DNA from 2 places in the Lactococcus sp. UBA7128 genome. Region 1 is predicted to be linked to the other one. Evidence: predicted binding sites of a transcription regulator. Region 1 holds the regulator's gene; the other holds the start of a gene.
What was found. The regulator HrcA, encoded in region 1, represses chaperone genes, less so after heat shock. The targets are predictions, from matches to a motif close to TTAGCACTCNNNNNNNNNGAGTGCTAA.
Positions count from the first base shown of each region.

Region 1 (6,494 bases):
CGAGAGGGCTGATGAGAAGAGTAAAAAAGAACAAGTGGAAAAGTTGCTCAATAAGGGAATTTCAAAACCACAAGTCTCTGCTTCTCATACAGCAACTTTGTCAGATAAAGCGTACACTCGCTTAGGTCAAGGACTTGTGGCTTTGGAAGGAGAACAAACGGCAAAAAATACAAATATTCAAGATGAAGGAAGCCAGGTCGAAAAAGAAGCAGTGCGTAAGCATTCTATTGCAGTTAATGCTGCCAGTGCTGGCGGGGCTGTCACAGGAGTTTGTGCTTCTGCCTTATTTCTAAGCGCGTTGAAAAAACTCAGCTGGTTGCGGCAATTTTTTGGAAAGTGAAAAGAAGAAATCTCTGAAAGAAGGGATTTTTTTGATACACTTCAACAAGTAAGGCTTATCTCAAACTTGCTGAGCGGGTTTAGCCAATGTGAAGCGTCTGCACAGGCAAGTCAAGAAAAGAGTGAGAACTAAGCTAGAAATCAAGTCTCTTGGGTAACAGAAGTTATTTTTCTCTGTTCAATTGCTGTGAAATAAAGTATAATATTAAGATATAGAATAGAAAAAAGACAAGGTGAATTCATGGTTGAGATTTATTTAGTAAGGCACGGAAAAACAATGTTCAATACAATCGGTCGTGCGCAAGGCTGGTCTGACACCCCTTTGACAGCAGAGGGGGAACGTGGTGTTATGGAATTAGGGCTAGGCTTCAAAGAAAAGGGATTAAAATTTGATCGCGCCTATTCCTCTGATTCCGGAAGAACTATTCAAACTATGGGCTTCATCTTGGAGTATTCAGACAATCAAAATATTCCTTACAAGATGGACAAGCGCATCCGTGAGTGGTGTTTCGGCTCCTTTGATGGAGGTTATGATGGAGAGCTATTTGATGGGGTTCTTCCGATTGTATTTGATGAAAAGGATTGGAGAGCTACTGGCAAATTTCCGACAGATGAAGAACTGGCGCGTGCAATCTATGAAGTAGATACTGCAGGCTGGGCTGAAACCTGGGAAGAACTCTCTGGACGCATCATGAGTGGCTTTGCGGATATGGCTGCTGAATCAGAGGCCGCTGGGGCAAAGAATATCGTTGTCGTGAGTCATGGCATGACCATTGGGAGCTATGTCAAGATGCTTCAGCCCGATATGGAACGCCCGTATAATTTAGACAATGGCTCTGTGACACATCTTAGTTTTGAAAATGGGAAGTTTGAAGTTGGAGAAATTGGTTCCATGGCTTACCGTAAGCTTGGAGCAGAAGTGATGAAAAATGCAAAGACAGACTAAAAAGAAAAAATTAAAAAAAGGAAGAATTTTTGGAGGGATCTTTGTTCTCCTAAGCTTTATTTTTCTGTGTGTGCTTGCCGTGAATAAACTTCAATCACAAGGCACTAAAGAAACGACAAGTTCGAACAAATCGGCAGTCTCAAGTCCCAAATCTGAAAACAAAAAGTCAGATTTACCAGAAGCACATCAGTCAGATTGGAATTTAATATTGGTGAATAGAGCGCATCCTAAAGAAGAACTCTCTCCTCATCTAACAACCGTTGCTGGTGTTCAAGTGGACAGCCGCATTGCGGAAGCTCTGGAGAAATTTTTAGGAGCGGCTCAAGCCATTGATTCTTCTGAGCATCTCATCTCAGCTTATCGTTCAGTAGCCTATCAAGAGCAACTTTTTAATGGCTACGTAGAGCGTGAAATGGCTGGTGCTGCAGGTTCGCTCAACAATACAGGACAGCCAATTTCCCGGGAAGAAGCAGAGAATAATGTCAAAACTTATTCACAGCCGGCAGGAAGTTCAGAACATCAAACCGGCTTGGCTGTGGATATATCGACAGTGGATGCCTTAAATCAAAGCCCCAAAGATGTTGTGGCAGAGCTGAGAAAGATTGCTCCGAATTATGGCTTCATTTTACGTTTTCCTGAGGGAGGAAAGTCTTCCACGGGAGTAGATTATGAAGACTGGCATTTCCGCTATGTAGGGATAGATAACGCAAAATATATGGCAAAACATGATCTTACGCTTGAAGAATATCTAAAATTACTGCCTCAATGAAAGGAAACATGTTTAAAAGGAACCGTACATCTATGTTGAACAAAGCGCATCTTGTTTTATATGCTAACCTTGCTTTATTTCTCTACACTCTAATAAGTGTAGCACAAAGGCTTTTAGCAAGTCCTAATCCCTTCACAACTGTTTTCCAAAATACAAGTCGTACAGTCACAAGTTTTATTAATCAAGTCTTAGCTCCAGTCGCACAATGGCAAAGTGTGATACAAATTTTACTTGTATTTCTAATCATTCTTTTGATTATCCGCTTTTTTCATGTCGGAATGCTGCTTTTGGAGGTTGCAGCAGCTCTGGTAATTATTGATTGGCTTTATCAGTATTTCACACAGCAGCAAAGTTTAAGTCTATTGTTTCCACTAGCTGTTCTCCTTGTCAGCTTGTTGAGTATTCGCTTTGTCGCCAAGGATATTGGGCTGATTTAATGACCAAAAGCCAAAAATTAGCACTCTATAAAAAAGAGTGCTAATTTTTTGGTCTTTTTTCTTGACAAGTTATCAAATAAGGGATATAATAATATTGTTAGCACTTAAGGGTATCGAGTGCTAAATGTGAAGAAAGGAGACAAGTATGATTACAGAACGGCAACAGCAGATTTTGAATTTGATTGTCTCTCTTTACGCCAAAGAACATACACCAGTAGGTTCAAATGCCTTGCTGGAACAAATTAAGGCTTCGAGTGCAACGATCAGAAATGACATGAAAGTGCTAGAAAATCTTGGTCTTATCCAAAAAGAGCACACATCGAGTGGACGTGTACCTAGTATTTCAGGCTATAAATATTTTATTGAAAATGTATTACGCTTGGAAGAATTTACACAAAATGATCTTTTCGAAATTATGAGCTCCTTTGACGGCGAATTTTACCGTCTTTCGGACTTATTTGAAAGGGCGAGTGAGATTTTGTCAAGTCTGACAGGTCTAACTTCCTTTGTACTCAATGTTCCTCAAAGCGAACAAGTTTTACAGTCTTTTGAGCTTGTTACTCTGGATAATCACTCTATATTAACAGTGATGGGTCTAGCGACAGGTGAGATTCGTACCAACCAATTTGTTCTTCCTAAAAGTATGAGTGAGCAAGATTTACAAATCTTCACCCATCTCATTAAGGAACGTTTGGTAGGTAAGAAGGTTTTGGAAGTGCATTACGCGTTACGAACGGAAATTCCGCAGATTGTTCAACGTTATTTTAAAGTAACAACGGACGTCTTAAGGCTCTTTGATACTGTATTTGCTGACTTACTTACAGAAAAGCTGACAAGTAGTGGGCGTGAACATGTTTTTGAGTTTGCGACGGACAACCTGTCTGAGCTTTATAAAATTTTAAGTGACGATGCGCGCATGGCGCAAGAAATACGAGCACTGACAAATACAGAGGAGATGCGTTCAGTAGTTATTGATAATGTATCCTATTTTGCAAACTTAACATTGATTAGTCAAAAGTTTGTCATTCCTTATCGGGGACTAGGGACCTTGACAGTTATCGGTCCTGTAGAACAAGATTATCAAAAAACCTTGAGTAGGCTGGACTTACTTGCTAAAGTCCTCAGTATGAAATTGATGGACTACTACCGTTACCTTGATGGGAATCACTATGAGATAAGTTAATATAATATGAAATTTTTTAAAAGAAAAGGAAACAACATGGCTGAAAAAAAGAAAGAAGATATGAAGAAAGTCCAGGCTGAAAAAGTGGATGAGGTGACTGAGGAAGCAGTTGAGGAACTCACAGAGGAAGCCCTTGAAGATATCGTAGAAGAAGAAGTTTCTGAACTTGACGAAGCCCTAGCGAGAGCTGAAGAATGGGAAAATAAGTTTCTCCGCATCAGCGCAGAAATCCAAAACATCCAACGTCGTGCGAATGAAGAACGTTCAAGTATCTTAAAATACCGTTCGCAAGATCTGGCCAAAAAGATTTTGCCAAGTTTGGATAACCTAGAACGTGCACTTGCAGTTGAAGGTCTGACAGAAGATGTTAAAAAAGGTTTAGAAATGACGCGGGAAAGTTTGATAAATGCTCTTGAAGAAGAAGGGGTAACAGAGATTAAAGCTGATGGAGCCTTTGATCCGAACTTCCATATGGCAGTTCAAACGGTTCCAGTTGATGATGAACATCCAGCAGATCATGTGGTTCAAGTCTTCCAAAAAGGGTATCAGCTCCATGACCGCATCCTTCGTCCAGCGATGGTTGTTGTTGCACAGTAAGAAAGCAAAGTGACCGAAATGTCCTTAAACTATAAGAATAGATAAAAAAGAATAAAATAAGAAGAGGTAAAGCATATGTCTAAAATTATCGGTATTGACCTTGGTACAACAAACTCAGCAGTAGCAGTTCTTGAAGGAACTGAAGCAAAAATCATTCCAAATCCAGAAGGAAACCGTACAACACCATCTGTTGTTGCTTTTAAAAACGGTGAAATTCAAGTTGGTGATGCTGCGAAACGTCAAGCAGTAACAAACCCTGATACAGTTATTTCAATCAAGTCAAAAATGGGAACAGATGAAAAAGTTTCTGCTGGTGGTAAAGAATACACTCCTCAAGAAATTTCAGCAATGATTCTTCAAAACCTAAAAGCAACAGCTGAAGCATACTTGGGCGAAAAAGTTGAAAAAGCAGTTATCACCGTTCCAGCTTACTTTAATGATGCGCAACGTCAAGCAACAAAAGATGCAGGTAAAATTGCCGGTCTTGAAGTAGAACGTATCGTTAATGAACCAACAGCAGCAGCGCTTGCTTACGGTATGGACAAACAAGACAAAGATGAAAAAATCCTTGTCTTCGACCTTGGTGGTGGTACATTTGACGTGTCTATCCTTGAGTTAGGTGATGGTGTCTTCGATGTGTTAGCAACAGCAGGTAACAACAAACTTGGTGGTGACGACTTTGACCAAGCCATCATCGATTACATGGTTGCTGAATTCAAAAAAGAAAACGGTATCGACCTTTCACAAGATAAAATGGCGCTTCAACGTTTGAAAGATGCGGCTGAAAAAGCGAAGAAAGACCTTTCAGGTGTAACTTCTACACAAATTTCATTGCCGTTCATCACTGCAGGTGCTGCGGGTCCTCTCCACTTAGAAATGACCCTTACACGTGCAAAATTCGATGAATTGACTGCTTCATTGGTGGAAGCAACTCGTGAACCTGTACGTCAAGCTCTTGCGGATGCAGGACTTTCAACATCAGATATCGATGAAGTTATCCTTGTTGGTGGTTCAACTCGTATTCCAGCAGTTGTTGATCTTGTGCAAAAAGAAACAGGTAAAACTCCAAACAAATCAGTAAATCCTGACGAAGTTGTTGCCATGGGTGCTGCTATCCAAGGTGGCGTTATCTCAGGTGATGTTAAAGACGTTGTCCTTCTTGACGTAACTCCACTTTCACTTGGTATCGAAACTATGGGTTCTGTCTTTACAAAACTTATTGAACGTAATACAACAATCCCAACATCTAAATCACAAATCTTCTCAACAGCAGTAGACAATCAACCAGCAGTTGATATCCACGTGCTTCAAGGTGAACGTCCAATGGCAGCGGATAATAAAACATTGGGCCGCTTCCAATTGACAGACATTCCTGCAGCACCACGTGGTGTGCCACAAATCGAAGTAACATTTGACATTGACAAAAATGGTATTGTTTCTGTTAAAGCGAAAGATTTGGGTACTCAAAAAGAACAAACAATCGTTATCAAGTCTAACTCAGGTATTTCTGATGAAGAAATCGACAGAATGATGAAAGATGCAGAAGCAAATGCAGAAGCAGATGCAAAACGTAAAGAAGAAGTAGATACACGTAACGAAGCAGATGCTCTTGTTTTCCAAACTGAAAAGACACTCAAAGAGCTTGAAGGTAAAGTAGACGAAGCTGAAGTTAAGAAAGCAGAAGAAGCTAAGGAAGAACTTAAAAAGGCACTCGAAGGCGATGATATCGCTGACATTAAAGCAAAATCAGAAGCACTTAGCGAAATCGCTCAAAATCTTGCAGTAAAACTTTACGAACAAGCAAGCGCTGAACAAGCAGCAGCAGGTCAAGCAGCGGGAACAGAAAATGATTCTAAAGATGACAACACTGTTGATGGTGACTTTGAAGAAGTGAAATAAGACAGTCAAAAGTAAAATTAAAAGTTCAAAGGGTTATATCCCTTGGACTTTTTTTGTGCCTTAATAACAGGTTTTATGTTGAATAGATTTATGCTCATCGGTGATGTTAATAAAAACAGTGATTTTTATTGGAATGCCTTGAGTTATTTGACTCAGGCTTATATGAAAAGCATTTTGTTTGTATTCGTTTTCATAAAATAGGATAATAAAAGTAGCAAAGAGTCTAGTTTTAAATTTTAACAGAAAGGAGGTTGTTATGCTCAAGATTTATACTGTATCTTCTAACCAGGAGACAAAGAAAGCGGAGAGTTGGTTGTATGCACA
Region 1 is NZ_DKXK01000017.1:15,301-21,794, forward strand. Features, by position in the region: gene B4H39_RS02030 (hypothetical protein) at 1-340, shown strand, start outside; gene B4H39_RS02035 (histidine phosphatase family protein) at 581-1,285, shown strand; gene B4H39_RS02040 (M15 family metallopeptidase) at 1,269-2,054, shown strand; gene B4H39_RS02045 (hypothetical protein) at 2,063-2,491, shown strand; gene hrcA (heat-inducible transcriptional repressor HrcA) at 2,637-3,674, shown strand; gene grpE (nucleotide exchange factor GrpE) at 3,711-4,271, shown strand; gene dnaK (molecular chaperone DnaK) at 4,347-6,170, shown strand; gene B4H39_RS02065 (Spx/MgsR family RNA polymerase-binding regulatory protein) at 6,427-6,494, shown strand, end outside.

Region 2 (6,494 bases), on a different contig from region 1:
TCATTCATGGCATCATAGTAAAGAGGATAATCTGCTATACCTGCAGCTATTCCAATCATTGCATAATGAGTATTTAAATTTTCTATTTTTCGAAAATCTAAGATATAATTTCTCGGAGTAATAGCTACAACTTCATTGTAAGATATCTCATAGTCAAAATTTCTTCCAAAGTAATGGTCTTTTGTCACGTATGTAATTGATGTGCACATAATTCCCTCCAAATTCTCAACTTAATGCTAGATACCGTGTTTATTACACTATACCCAAACAGTTTCAATAGACAATGTTTTGAATAAATTTCATACAATTGACCACATTTTATTAACTCTTCACAGCTTTAAACGTTCCCTATGAAAAGTTTACACAATTTCTAAAGTGTGAAGAAAATTCTAAGCAATCAACCGTATTCAACCACATTATAGTAGTCATTCTGCCTCATGTCAAGAAATTTCTTCCATACAAGAAAAGATTAAACACATGTACCTATCCTAGCAAAATCAAACACATCTCTGAAAATAATGATGGAACGTATAGGACATGCTAAGGCAGATACTCCCCTATTAATTTATAACCATGTTACTCAAAAATCAAAAGATCAGATAACAACTGCCCTAGATAATATACTTTAAATTATTGTCCACCTTTTGCTCCCTTTATGCATTTTATGAGTAAAGACACAAAAAGAACCCTTATTATTAAAGGGTTCTTTTATAATATTACATCATGCCACCCATCATTGACGGATCCATGGCTGGAGCAGCTGGACTAGCTGGCTCTGGTTTATCCGCAACAACTGCTTCTGTCGTCAAGATAAGACCTGCTACTGATGCAGCATTTTGAAGTGCTGAACGTGTTACTTTTGCGGGATCCACAATACCTGCTTCAATCATTTGCACCCACTCACCGGTAGCCGCATTGAAGCCGACACCTTTACCTGCAGATTTGAGCTTGTCAATGATGACTGAACCTTCATAACCAGCATTGGCTGCAATTTGGCGTACAGGCTCTTCAAGTGCACGGCGAACGATGGTCACACCTGTTTGTACATCCCCTTCTTCTTCCAGCGCATCAAGAGCAGAGAGGACTGTTACAAGAGCAGTACCACCACCAGCGACGATACCTTCTTCTACAGCTGCACGTGTTGCATTAAGCGCATCTTCGATTAAAAGTTTTTGTGCTTTGAGTTCAGTTTCTGTAGCAGCACCTACTTTAATCACAGCGACACCGCCAGAAAGTTTTGCTAAGCGCTCTTGAAGTTTTTCACGGTCAAATTCAGAAGTTGTTTGTTCAACTTGAGCTTTGAGCGTAGCTACACGTGTTGCAATTGCATCTGCTGAACCAGCTCCTTCAACAATTGTTGTGTGTTCTTTATCGACAGTGACTTTGCTCGCCTGTCCAAGGGCTTCTAAACCTGCATCTTTAAGTTCCAAACCAAGCTCTTCTGTAATAACAGTCCCACCTGTAAGGATAGCTAAATCTTCCAGTTGTGCTTTACGACGGTCACCAAACCCTGGTGCTTTGACAGCAACGACATTGAAAGTACCACGAATCTTGTTCAACACAAGAGTTGGTAAAGCTTCACCATCAACATCATCTGCTACGATAAGCAAAGGACGGTTTGTTTTCAAGATTTGTTCAAGTAAAGGTAAGATTTCTTGGATATTTGAAATCTTCTTGTCCGTAATCAAGATGTATGGATTATCAAGGTTAGCAACCATTTTTTCATTATCTGTTACCATGTATTGAGACAAGTAACCACGGTCAAACTGCATACCTTCTACAACTTCAAGTTCAGTTTGCATACCTTTTGACTCTTCAATAGTAATAACACCGTCATTACCAACTTTTTCCATAGCATTGGAGATGTACTCTCCAACTTTTTCTGAACGAGAGGATACAGCTGCAACTTGTGCAATAGCTTCCTTACCAGATACTGGGATAGCCAACTCTTTAAGTGCTTTCACAGCTGTTTCAGTAGCCAGCTCAATACCACGACGAATTCCCACTGGGTTAGCACCAGCAGTTACGTTTTTCAAGCCCTCACGGACGATAGCTTGTGTCAAAACTGTGGCTGTTGTTGTTCCGTCACCGGCAACATCATTTGTTTTTGAAGCAACTTCACTAACCAGTTTTGCTCCCATATTTTCAAAATGATCTTCCAGCTCAATCTCTTTTGCGATAGTTACACCATCGTTAGTGATAAGGGGACTTCCGTAAGATTTTTCAAGAACAACATTACGACCTTTAGGGCCAAGTGTTGTTTTTACTGTATCTGCTAAAATATCAATACCACGAACCATTGCTGAACGTGCATCTGATGAAAATTTAATATCTTTTGCCATTTTTTACTCTCTCCTGTCTTTATTTTCCTTAAACAATCGCAAGAATATCAGATTCCTTGATAATCAAGAAATCTTCGCCTTCAAATTTTACATTGGTACCCGCAAATTTTTCAAAGAGAACTGTATCACCAACTTGTACTGTAGGTGCAATAACCGTTCCATGATGAGTTGTTTTTCCTGGACCTACTGCTACTACTTCAGCAATCTGCGGCTTTTCTTGGGCCGCTGAAGCCAAGACAATACCACCTAAAGATTTTTCTTCTTCCTCTTTTATACGCAAAACAACGCGATCTGCTAAGGGTTTCAACATGTTATTCCTCCATTTTTGTTTTATTTTAGCACTCTTTAAGTTTGACTGCTAACTTATATCTCTTATTTTACCGCGAAGGTCAAAATTAGTCAAGAAAAAAACTCTTTTTTCTATCTTTGGAACCTTTTATTATGAAGGCGTATCTTCTTCAGAGCCCAATCATAATAGAGGCAAGAGAGAACTGAAAATACTGCCCTAAGCTTGTCGTTCCAGTCCACGAATAAAAACTCTCTGTGTAGAGCGCTTTATCAAAAAATTGTCGCAAGGGACTAAGCCTTTCTTCATGACTCACAGACATTTTTTCTTGATTGCTCTAGTAGGGAGTTATTTGCTGCTTTTCTCCAAAATATTGGTTCATTTCCAACTATAGAGGAGGGTAAAAAGTCTTGATTCTCCCTTACATAGTTTTGTAAAAGTATCTGCCACTCACAAAAATGCACAAAGACATCATATATGTTTTTGTCCCGCCCCTAATGTGCTTTCCCTACCTCGTTCATAGCCAAACTTAAAGTTGCTTTCTCGTGCTTCAAGAGAGTTATACAACCAAGTTACATATTTTACTCCAGTTTTCCTATGAAAAAAGAAGAAGTTCTTCCTTTATTTTTCGCGTTTGTATCCTTCTTCCTCATCCTTCATTGTTTCCTTTATATTAGCAGAAGAAAAATGGTTTTTTTCGCTGTCAAAAGGGAAGTTCTTCTTCTTTCAAATCTAGAGGCTCACTTTCTACATTTCCCTGTCGCATGGCGACTGTTGCACGGCTCTCCAAAAGATCAAAGTTTTTAACCAAAACTTCTGTCACATAGCGTTTCTGTTCCTGTTTATCAAGATAAGTTCGCGTTCGTATTTCTCCTTCAACCGCAAGTAAAGCTCCTTTTTTAGCATAAGATGCACAATGTTCAGCAGCTCTTTCCCAAAAAACTAGGGAAATAAAGTCCGCATCCTTCTCACCTTCTGCATTTTTGTAGCGTCTTTTAACTGCTAAATTTATCCTAAGCAAGCTCTTATCGTTTGTCGTCTTACTTAGCTCTGGGGTTGCAACAAGCCGCCCAATAAGTAGTGTTTTATTCATCGTTTTACCTCCTGTTATTAATAATACGAAAAAAGATTCCAACTTTCACTGGAATCTTTTTCTTTATTTTATTTTTTTTTAAGCTTGCCACATTGTTTCTGGGTCAAAAGCTGCACCAGCTGTCACGTCTGTTTGTAGGTCAATAATTCCACGAACTTGTGGCGCATTTGGCAAATCAAGCTCACGCGCTGAACATAACATACCAAAGGAAGGTACACCACGCAGAGCACCAGGCCAAATCAAACTTCCTGAAGGCATCATAGCACCTGGTAAGGCTGCAACTGTTTTCATACCAACAAAGGCATTAGGTGCGCCACAAACGATTTGCACAGGTTCTTCTAATCCCACATCTACTTGACATACATGCAAATGATCACTGTCTGCATGATCTTCCATTGTGAGAATCTCCGCCACAACGAACTTGGGCTGTCCATCATATACAAGTTGCTCTTCAAACCCTGCTTTACTCAATCTTAGGTTAAGCTCTGCAACCTGTGCTTTAGTCAAAGCGTTTTGCCCTTGAGCCAAATCTGGCCACTCTTCTTTAACATTGAAAATATTCCAAGCTACTGTTTGCCCAGTATCTTCACGGAAGACACGCGCAACATCCGCCTTACGCTCGTAGTTTACGTCCGCTCCCTCATTGTTCGCCACAATAAGCATGAGGACATCACCCACATTTTTATTATACGTTGCAATCATTTTCTTTCTTCTACACCCTTCAAAAATTCACTCACTTCTTCTTTTGTTTTACGCAATTTATTAACCAAACGGCCTGTTTCCTTGCCATTTTCAAGTGTTACAAAACTAGGAATGCCCATGATTCCCCATTCGATAGCTAAGTCCATAAATTCATCACGATCAACTTCTACAAAGTTAAAATCTGAAAACTCTGCTTCGAGTTCTGGCATTCTTGGTTTGATGAACGTGCAGTCGGGACACCAGCCTGCAGTAAAGAACAGCACGTGTTTGCCATCTGATTTAACAATTTCAGCAAGCTCTTCGTAATTTTTTGGAATAATCATAAATACTCCTCTCCTAACTCTGTAATTTTCAAGGTTTCTCCATCAATTTCAAAATTGATATTTTGGTTTTTCCCAACAACCACACCACCTTTATAAATAGCTCCTCGATCAGCTTCTTCAAAGAGCCAGACCACTTGAATATCTTGATCGGCAAAAGATTCGCGTACAGCGTCAATAAGCTCCTCGCGCAAATTACCCTCAATATGTTTGTAGCCTCGGTAAAGTATCTGCGCGCCAGCTATAGCGGCAAGCAAACCCAAGCCAACTTTAAAATATTTTTTCATATAAAAATTTTAACATAAAATCTTTCATATTAATACTTATAATTACTCCTCCTTCCTCTTGTACCAGTTGCCCCCTCCTGACAATATGTTGTCATATGTTACCTTTAAATGCTACAATAAGGGGTATAAAAAACCAAAGGAGCCTCACATGACTTTATTTAGCAAGATTAAAGAAATAACTGAAATCCAAGCAACCAGCGGCTATGAAGCCCCTATGCGTGACTATATGCGCGCACGCATGATTGAGCTAGGATATAGCCCTGAAACTGATGGCCTTGGAGGCATCTTTGTCACAAAAGAAAGTCAAATAAAAAATGCTCCACGCGTGATGATTGCTGCGCATATGGATGAAGTTGGTTTCATGGTTTCCTCCATCAAATCTGACGGAACTTTTCGCGTTGTCGCTCTTGGTGGATGGAACCCCTTAGTTATTAGTGCCCAACGTTTCACTCTATTTACACGTGATGGTCAAAAAATCCCTGTCGTTACCGGCGGCTTACCTCCACATCTTTTACGCGGTGCTTCCGGAGCACTCACTTTGCCACAAGTTGAAGACATTATCTTTGATGGTGGTTTCATGAACAGAGAGGAAGTTTTAGAATTTGGGATACGTCAAGGGGATGTTATCGTCCCAGAAGCTGAAACTATCTTAACTGCCAATGGCAAAAATGTTATCGGCAAAGCTTGGGATAACCGTTATGGTTGTCTTATGGTTCTAGAACTTTTGGACTACCTTAAAGATAAGGAATTGCCTGTTACATTAATTATTGGCGCAAATGTCCAAGAAGAAGTTGGTCTGCGCGGCGCTCATGTTTCAACACGAAAATTCAGACCTGAGCTCTTCTTCGCTGTCGACTGTTCACCGGCAACGGATACATTTGCTAATGACAACGGTCGTCTAGGTGCAGGCTCACTGCTCCGTTACTATGACCCCGGACACATCATGCTTCCTGGTATGAAAGATTTCTTGCTCAATACAGCAGAAATCAACGGCATTAAGACACAAGCCTACATCTCCAAAGGCGGCACCGACGCTGGTGCGGCCCACTTGCAAAATGAAGGCATACCTTCAACAACAATCGGCGTATGTGCACGTTACATCCACAGCCATCAAAGTATCTTCAACATTGATGACTTCATGGAAGCTCAAAACTTTATTCGTGCCATTGTGACATCACTTGATAAAGAAAAGATTTCAAAGATTAAAAATTATTAGTTTACAAAGAGGCAGCCGCCTCTTTTTAGCGGTAATTCGCTAAAATCCCTCTAGCATTCATCTTTGTTTTAGATAAAAAGTAAAAAATAAAAGTCATTTTTCAAATAAGATATGAAGGAAACTATGAATAAAAAAATCTACTATAGCTTAGGTGCTGTGGCACTAGCTTTATTTATAATACTCACTGTTATTGTGAAGCTCCATTACACCCATTCTCCAATGCCATATATTGATCCCTACTTGCAGAC
Region 2 is NZ_DKXK01000093.1:19,473-25,966, reverse strand. Features, by position in the region: gene bsh (choloylglycine hydrolase) at 1-209, opposite strand, end outside; gene groL (chaperonin GroEL) at 717-2,342, opposite strand; gene groES (co-chaperone GroES) at 2,371-2,652, opposite strand; gene B4H39_RS10110 (ClbS/DfsB family four-helix bundle protein) at 2,801-2,950, opposite strand; gene B4H39_RS10105 (single-stranded DNA-binding protein) at 3,332-3,721, opposite strand; gene ytpR (YtpR family tRNA-binding protein) at 3,800-4,423, opposite strand; gene B4H39_RS10095 (thioredoxin family protein) at 4,420-4,746, opposite strand; gene B4H39_RS10090 (hypothetical protein) at 4,743-5,030, opposite strand; gene pepA (glutamyl aminopeptidase) at 5,179-6,246, shown strand; gene B4H39_RS10080 (phosphatase PAP2 family protein) at 6,370-6,494, shown strand, end outside.
Region 2: the regulator HrcA is predicted to act here: its motif matches at 2,678-2,704, upstream of groES (co-chaperone GroES).